2 regions of the Acidocella sp. C78 genome follow, and region 2 is predicted to be linked to the other one. Evidence: riboswitches for the same ligand, from Rfam matches in the RefSeq annotation. Region 2 holds a riboswitch; the other holds the start of a gene.
The links. A riboswitch is a leader RNA that binds a small molecule or an ion and turns the genes downstream of it on or off. The one in region 2 is predicted to bind fluoride.
Positions count from the first base shown of each region.

Region 1 (4,257 bases), on a different contig from region 2:
ATTGCCGGCGGCGGGCTGCGGGTGGGCGATGCGGTGATCATCGGCGAGCGGCTGAAGCGCGTGGGCGCGCCCTGGGTGCCGCGATTCTGAAGGCGAGGGAATGACGGCGACACCAGTCATCGCGTTGCAGGGGATCGGCCGGAGCTATGGCAGCGGCGGGTTCGCGGTGCGGGCGCTGCAAGATGTCGATCTCGTGGTGGAGCGTGGCGAGTTCGTCGCCATCATGGGGTCGTCCGGATCGGGGAAATCGACACTGATGGCGATTCTCGGCTGTCTCGACCGGCCGAGTTCCGGGGAATACCGCTTCGAGGGCGTCGATGTCGCCGGGCTGGCGGAGCCGGTGCTCGCGGGATACGCAGCGCGCGGATCGGCTTCGTGTTCCAGAGCTTCAACCTGCTCGCCCGCACCAGCGCGCTCGACAACGTGGCGCTGCCGCTCGTCTATGCCACGGCGGGGTCGGTGGATGGCGCGGCGCGGCGGGCGCGGGCGCGGGCGGCACTCGACCGGCTCGGTCTCGCCGGGCGGGAGGCGAACACGCCCGCGCAGCTTTCGGGCGGGCAACAGCAGCGCGTCGCGATCGCGCGGGCGCTGATCAATGCGCCGCAGCTCCTGCTGGCCGACGAGCCGACCGGCAATCTCGACACCAGGACATCGCACGAAATCATGTCGACGCTGGCGGCGCTGAACCGCGAGCAGGGGGTGACGATCCTGGTGGTGACCCATGAGCAGGATATCGCGCGCTATGCGCGGCGGGTGCTGACGATGCGCGACGGGCGGATCGTCGCGGATGAGCGGCAGGACGCACCGGCCGGCCCGGCGGAATCGTGTCCGTCACCGCCGGCGGCGCCAGAGCCGGCGCCGGCCATGGCACCGCCCCGCGGAAGCAGCGGCGCGGCGCTCGCTTCGTCCGCATGATCGTCGCGGCGGCATTGCAGGCGCTGGCGCGCAACCGGCTGCGGGCGGCGCTGACAATGCTGGGCGTGTGCATCGGCGTGGCCGCGCTGATCGCCATGGTCGCGGTGGGCCAGGGCGCGAACCAGGCGATCCGCAAGCAGATCGAGGGATTGGGCACCAACCTGCTCGTGGTGCTGCCTGGGGCGACGACGGCGGGCGGCGCCCATGCCGGGTTCGGCAGTGCCTCGACGATCACGGTGGATGACGCGCAGGCGATCCTGCGCGAGGACCCGGCGGTGGGCCGGGTCGGCTATCTGATCCGGGCCGCGGCGCAGGTGCGCCACGCCAGCCAGAACTGGACCACCGCGATCCTCGGCGTCAGCCCGGATTATCCCGCGATGACCAACTGGCGGATCGCCGAAGGGCGGGCGCTTACGCCGCATGACGAGGTGGCCGGCGCGCTCGTCGGGCTGATCGGGCAGACGGTGCGGCAGATGCTGTTCGCACGCGGAGAGACGGCGCTCAGCGCCACCGTGCTGGTGAAAGGCGCGCCGATCCGCATCGTCGGCGTGCTCGCCGCCAAGGGGCAGACGCCGTTTGGCACCGATCAGGACGATGTGATGATGCTGCCTTTCAGCACCGCGGAGCAGCGGGTGCTCGGCGCCGCCGCGCCGAGCCGGGAGGAGACGCCGCTGAACTGGCCCTACCCGCCCTGGCCGAACCCCTATGCGCTGCAACCCCGGCTCGCCGGATATGTGAACCAGCTCTTCGCGCAGGCGGCGACGCCGCAGGCCGTGCCCGCGGCAATGGAGCAGATCGGCCGCACGCTGAGCCAGCGCCACCGGATCCAGCCGGATGGGCTGAAGGATTTCTCGGTGCGTAACCTGAGCCAGATCGCCGCAGCGGCGCAGGGATCGAGCCGGGTGATGGCGCTGCTACTCGCGATCGTCGCTTCGATCTCGCTGCTGGTCGGCGGCATCGGGATCATGAACATCCTGCTGGTTTCGGTGACCGAGCGAACCCGCGAAATCGGGCTCAGAATGGCGATCGGGGCGCGGCGGCTGCATGTGCTGCTGCAGTTTCTCGCCGAATCGGTGATCCTGAGCGTGACCGGCGGGCTGGCGGGCATCGTGCTTGGCGCAACGCTCTCCGGCGCCATCACGCTGTTCGCCGGCTGGCCGGCGCCGCTCTCGCCGCTGGCGGTGGCTGGAGGCTTCCTGTTCGCGGCGGGCGTTGGCGTGGGGTTCGGGTTCTATCCCGCGCGCAAGGCTTCACGGCTCGATCCGATCGAGGCGCTGCGCTACGAGTAAGCGGCGGCGGACAGATTGACAGCGCCCGGCCTCGCATCGCAATCATGACCCGCGCGGCCCGGCCGCGCCGGTGATGGGGTTCGCCGCAAACCGCCCGCGGGGCTGATGACTCCTGTTTCATTCCGTCAGACTCGGAGGAACAGGCGTGCCTATCACCCGACCTTGCCGAACGAACCGCGCGGCGCGCGCCGCTGCCGTTCCCCTCCCCAGCCATTCAAATGCATCGCCACGACAGAAAGGCAGTTCATGATCAAGACGCTTGCGTCAATCGCCGTGTTCGGCTCGCTCGGCTGCTGGGCGCGCTACGGCCAGACGATTTTCATGCAGGGGCTTTTCGGCCGCGGCTTCCCCGTCGCCGTTCTCAGCATCAACGTGCTCGGTTCGTTTGCGATCGGGTTTCTCTTCGTCCTGACCGCCGAGCGCGTCGCCATCGATCCGGCGCTGCGCACCGGTATCCTGACGGGGTTTCTCGGCGGTTATACCACGTTCTCGACCTTCGAGCTTGAATCCCTCATGCTGGTCGAGAACGGCGAGATCGCGAGAGCGGGGCTCTATGTGCTGCTGTCGGTCGTGCTCGGGTTCATCGGCGCCTTTCTTGGCGTCTATCTGGCAAGGAATGTCTGAGATGGAAGAACAGGCCACACTGGTGCGCATCGCCCTCGACGAATCCGACCACGGGCGGCGGCGGCATCTGATGCAGACCATCCTGGAGCGGCTGCGCGACGATTTCACGCTCGACGGGGTTTCGGTGTTCCGCGGCATCGCCGGAATGAACGGGCAGCGGATCATCCATGCCGCCGACCTGATGCATTTCGATGTCGACCTACCGCTGATGATCGAATTCTGCTGCGCGCCGGAGACTGCCCGCGCGGCGGCGGCGGCACTGATCGATCTGGTGCCGGAAGGGCATGTGATTTCCTGGCCGGTCACCCGGCATCTGCCGGGATAACAAGGCGCAGCAGCGCCGGCAGGGCGAACAGCACCAGCGGAAACGCCACCGCGAACCCCGAGATCACCGCGATGGCGAGCGGCTGCTGCATGCCGCTGCCCTGGCCGATGCCGAGTGCCAGCGGCAGCAGCGTCAGGATCGCGGCCAGCGTGGTCATCGCGATCGGCCGCAGCCGGTTGCGGCTCGCCGCGACCAGCGCCTCATGCCGCCCCTGGTGCGCGGCGAGGCTCTGGAATTCCGAGACGTAGAAAATCGCCATCTCGGTCGCGAGCCCGACGATCATCGTCATCCCCATCAGCGCGGTGATGTTGAGCGCCACACCCGAGAGATCGAGCCCGATGAACACCGCGAGGCTTGAGAGCAGCGCGGTGACGACGATGGCCCCGGCGATGACGAAGCTGCGGTAGAGGAACAGCAGCAACACGAATTCCGCCAGCACGGCGGCGACGAACACGCGGGCAAGGCCGATGAACGCCTTCTGCTGCTGCCGGTAGAGCCCGCCGAGCCGGTAGCTCATGCCCACCGGCAGCAGGCCCGGCCGCGCCAGCACCCGGCGCACTGCGGCAATCGCCGTCGAGATGCCGCCGCCGCTGATCCTCCCCGTCACCGCGACGATCTGGCGCAGATTGTCGCGGGCGATCTCCGGCCGGCCCGACACCGTGTTCAGCGTCGCGATCGCCCCGAGCGGCACCAGCGCGCCCGAGGGCGCGGCCAGCGGCAGGCGCAGCAGGTCGCCGGTCTGCGCGAAGGCGTCGCGCGGCAGTTCGAGCCGCACGCCGGTAAACCGATCCTGACCCGGCAGCGCGGTGACCACGCTGCCGCGCAGCGCCGTCGTCACCTGCCGCTCCACGGCGAGGGGATCGAAGCCGAACATCGCCGCCTTCGCCGGATCGACATGGATGTCGATCGTATCGCCGGCGATCACCACCCCGTCCTGCACGCCCACCACGCCCGGAATCTGCCCGATCGCCGCTGCCACCGTCTTCGCCGTGGCGTCCAGCCGCGCCGGGTCGCCATGCAGCTCGATCTCGATCGGCTCCGGCTGGCTCACGAGATCGCCCAGCAGGTCGGACATCAGCTGCGATTCGTCGAAATCAATGCCCG
Region 1 covers NZ_CAJQZK010000007.1:64,443-68,699, reverse strand. Annotated here, with positions in the region: gene ACIDOCELLA78_RS000000102720 (efflux RND transporter periplasmic adaptor subunit) at 1-90, shown strand, start outside; partial or broken gene ACIDOCELLA78_RS000000102715 (ATP-binding cassette domain-containing protein) at 101-268, shown strand; gene ACIDOCELLA78_RS000000102710 (ABC transporter ATP-binding protein) at 376-915, shown strand; gene ACIDOCELLA78_RS000000102705 (ABC transporter permease) at 825-2,204, shown strand; fluoride riboswitch at 2,265-2,326, shown strand; gene crcB (fluoride efflux transporter CrcB) at 2,451-2,828, shown strand; gene ACIDOCELLA78_RS000000102695 (DUF190 domain-containing protein) at 2,830-3,153, shown strand; gene ACIDOCELLA78_RS000000102690 (efflux RND transporter permease subunit) at 3,131-4,257, opposite strand, start outside.
Region 1: it holds a riboswitch for fluoride, as region 2 does, so the genes downstream of both, crcB (fluoride efflux transporter CrcB) here and crcB (fluoride efflux transporter CrcB) in region 2, are expected to answer to the same signal.

Region 2 (4,257 bases):
TCGGTCTCGCCGGGCGGGAGGCGAACACGCCCGCGCAGCTTTCGGGCGGGCAACAGCAGCGCGTCGCGATCGCGCGGGCGCTGATCAATGCGCCGCAGCTCCTGCTGGCCGACGAGCCGACCGGCAATCTCGACACCAGGACATCGCACGAAATCATGTCGACGCTGGCGGCGCTGAACCGCGAGCAGGGGGTGACGATCCTGGTGGTGACCCATGAGCAGGATATCGCGCGCTATGCGCGGCGGGTGCTGACGATGCGCGACGGGCGGATCGTCGCGGATGAGCGGCAGGACGCACCGGCCGGCCCGGCGGAATCGTGTCCGTCACCGCCGGCGGCGCCAGAGCCGGCGCCGGCCATGGCACCGCCCCGCGGAAGCAGCGGCGCGGCGCTCGCTTCGTCCGCATGATCGTCGCGGCGGCATTGCAGGCGCTGGCGCGCAACCGGCTGCGGGCGGCGCTGACAATGCTGGGCGTGTGCATCGGCGTGGCCGCGCTGATCGCCATGGTCGCGGTGGGCCAGGGCGCGAACCAGGCGATCCGCAAGCAGATCGAGGGATTGGGCACCAACCTGCTCGTGGTGCTGCCTGGGGCGACGACGGCGGGCGGCGCCCATGCCGGGTTCGGCAGTGCCTCGACGATCACGGTGGATGACGCGCAGGCGATCCTGCGCGAGGACCCGGCGGTGGGCCGGGTCGGCTATCTGATCCGGGCCGCGGCGCAGGTGCGCCACGCCAGCCAGAACTGGACCACCGCGATCCTCGGCGTCAGCCCGGATTATCCCGCGATGACCAACTGGCGGATCGCCGAAGGGCGGGCGCTTACGCCGCATGACGAGGTGGCCGGCGCGCTCGTCGGGCTGATCGGGCAGACGGTGCGGCAGATGCTGTTCGCACGCGGAGAGACGGCGCTCAGCGCCACCGTGCTGGTGAAAGGCGCGCCGATCCGCATCGTCGGCGTGCTCGCCGCCAAGGGGCAGACGCCGTTTGGCACCGATCAGGACGATGTGATGATGCTGCCTTTCAGCACCGCGGAGCAGCGGGTGCTCGGCGCCGCCGCGCCGAGCCGGGAGGAGACGCCGCTGAACTGGCCCTACCCGCCCTGGCCGAACCCCTATGCGCTGCAACCCCGGCTCGCCGGATATGTGAACCAGCTCTTCGCGCAGGCGGCGACGCCGCAGGCCGTGCCCGCGGCAATGGAGCAGATCGGCCGCACGCTGAGCCAGCGCCACCGGATCCAGCCGGATGGGCTGAAGGATTTCTCGGTGCGTAACCTGAGCCAGATCGCCGCAGCGGCGCAGGGATCGAGCCGGGTGATGGCGCTGCTACTCGCGATCGTCGCTTCGATCTCGCTGCTGGTCGGCGGCATCGGGATCATGAACATCCTGCTGGTTTCGGTGACCGAGCGAACCCGCGAAATCGGGCTCAGAATGGCGATCGGGGCGCGGCGGCTGCATGTGCTGCTGCAGTTTCTCGCCGAATCGGTGATCCTGAGCGTGACCGGCGGGCTGGCGGGCATCGTGCTTGGCGCAACGCTCTCCGGCGCCATCACGCTGTTCGCCGGCTGGCCGGCGCCGCTCTCGCCGCTGGCGGTGGCTGGAGGCTTCCTGTTCGCGGCGGGCGTTGGCGTGGGGTTCGGGTTCTATCCCGCGCGCAAGGCTTCACGGCTCGATCCGATCGAGGCGCTGCGCTACGAGTAAGCGGCGGCGGACAGATTGACAGCGCCCGGCCTCGCATCGCAATCATGACCCGCGCGGCCCGGCCGCGCCGGTGATGGGGTTCGCCGCAAACCGCCCGCGGGGCTGATGACTCCTGTTTCATTCCGTCAGACTCGGAGGAACAGGCGTGCCTATCACCCGACCTTGCCGAACGAACCGCGCGGCGCGCGCCGCTGCCGTTCCCCTCCCCAGCCATTCAAATGCATCGCCACGACAGAAAGGCAGTTCATGATCAAGACGCTTGCGTCAATCGCCGTGTTCGGCTCGCTCGGCTGCTGGGCGCGCTACGGCCAGACGATTTTCATGCAGGGGCTTTTCGGCCGCGGCTTCCCCGTCGCCGTTCTCAGCATCAACGTGCTCGGTTCGTTTGCGATCGGGTTTCTCTTCGTCCTGACCGCCGAGCGCGTCGCCATCGATCCGGCGCTGCGCACCGGTATCCTGACGGGGTTTCTCGGCGGTTATACCACGTTCTCGACCTTCGAGCTTGAATCCCTCATGCTGGTCGAGAACGGCGAGATCGCGAGAGCGGGGCTCTATGTGCTGCTGTCGGTCGTGCTCGGGTTCATCGGCGCCTTTCTTGGCGTCTATCTGGCAAGGAATGTCTGAGATGGAAGAACAGGCCACACTGGTGCGCATCGCCCTCGACGAATCCGACCACGGGCGGCGGCGGCATCTGATGCAGACCATCCTGGAGCGGCTGCGCGACGATTTCACGCTCGACGGGGTTTCGGTGTTCCGCGGCATCGCCGGAATGAACGGGCAGCGGATCATCCATGCCGCCGACCTGATGCATTTCGATGTCGACCTACCGCTGATGATCGAATTCTGCTGCGCGCCGGAGACTGCCCGCGCGGCGGCGGCGGCACTGATCGATCTGGTGCCGGAAGGGCATGTGATTTCCTGGCCGGTCACCCGGCATCTGCCGGGATAACAAGGCGCAGCAGCGCCGGCAGGGCGAACAGCACCAGCGGAAACGCCACCGCGAACCCCGAGATCACCGCGATGGCGAGCGGCTGCTGCATGCCGCTGCCCTGGCCGATGCCGAGTGCCAGCGGCAGCAGCGTCAGGATCGCGGCCAGCGTGGTCATCGCGATCGGCCGCAGCCGGTTGCGGCTCGCCGCGACCAGCGCCTCATGCCGCCCCTGGTGCGCGGCGAGGCTCTGGAATTCCGAGACGTAGAAAATCGCCATCTCGGTCGCGAGCCCGACGATCATCGTCATCCCCATCAGCGCGGTGATGTTGAGCGCCACACCCGAGAGATCGAGCCCGATGAACACCGCGAGGCTTGAGAGCAGCGCGGTGACGACGATGGCCCCGGCGATGACGAAGCTGCGGTAGAGGAACAGCAGCAACACGAATTCCGCCAGCACGGCGGCGACGAACACGCGGGCAAGGCCGATGAACGCCTTCTGCTGCTGCCGGTAGAGCCCGCCGAGCCGGTAGCTCATGCCCACCGGCAGCAGGCCCGGCCGCGCCAGCACCCGGCGCACTGCGGCAATCGCCGTCGAGATGCCGCCGCCGCTGATCCTCCCCGTCACCGCGACGATCTGGCGCAGATTGTCGCGGGCGATCTCCGGCCGGCCCGACACCGTGTTCAGCGTCGCGATCGCCCCGAGCGGCACCAGCGCGCCCGAGGGCGCGGCCAGCGGCAGGCGCAGCAGGTCGCCGGTCTGCGCGAAGGCGTCGCGCGGCAGTTCGAGCCGCACGCCGGTAAACCGATCCTGACCCGGCAGCGCGGTGACCACGCTGCCGCGCAGCGCCGTCGTCACCTGCCGCTCCACGGCGAGGGGATCGAAGCCGAACATCGCCGCCTTCGCCGGATCGACATGGATGTCGATCGTATCGCCGGCGATCACCACCCCGTCCTGCACGCCCACCACGCCCGGAATCTGCCCGATCGCCGCTGCCACCGTCTTCGCCGTGGCGTCCAGCCGCGCCGGGTCGCCATGCAGCTCGATCTCGATCGGCTCCGGCTGGCTCACGAGATCGCCCAGCAGGTCGGACATCAGCTGCGATTCGTCGAAATCAATGCCCGGTACGCGGTCGATGATGCGCCGGCGGATCCGGTCCATCACCGTCCAGATCGGCGCCCGCTGCCCGAGGGGGCGGAGTTGAACGAAAATGTCGCCCTGATACGGCTCGTTCAGGTCGCCGCCGAGCCCGGCGCCGAGCCGGGTCGACCATGTCGCCACCGCCGGGTCGGCGCGCAGGATATCGCCCACCTGCCGGACCTCGCGTGCCCCTCGGCCAGCGAGGTGCCGGGCCGCGCCTGATAGTTGATCACGAACCCGCCCTCGTCCATCCGCGGCATGAAGCCGGTCGGCACCACCGAATAGGCATAGGCGCCGGCCAGCGCGAAGGGAATGAGCGCCACCAGCAGCCAGGCCGGCCGCGCCACCACGCGGTCGAGCAAGCGCCCATGCACGCGCGCCAGCAGCGACTCCTGCGCCCCGCCGCCGGCGACCGGATCGTGCCACTTGTCGAAATCGATCAGCCAGCGCGCCAGCACAGGCACCGCGAAGGCCGAGAACAGCCAGGAGGCG
Region 2 covers NZ_CAJQZK010000078.1:63,935-68,191, reverse strand. Annotated here, with positions in the region: gene ACIDOCELLA78_RS86395 (ABC transporter ATP-binding protein) at 1-407, shown strand, start outside; gene ACIDOCELLA78_RS86390 (ABC transporter permease) at 317-1,696, shown strand; fluoride riboswitch at 1,757-1,818, shown strand; gene crcB (fluoride efflux transporter CrcB) at 1,943-2,320, shown strand; gene ACIDOCELLA78_RS86380 (DUF190 domain-containing protein) at 2,322-2,645, shown strand; gene ACIDOCELLA78_RS86375 (efflux RND transporter permease subunit) at 2,623-3,936, opposite strand; gene ACIDOCELLA78_RS86370 (efflux RND transporter permease subunit) at 3,858-4,257, opposite strand, start outside.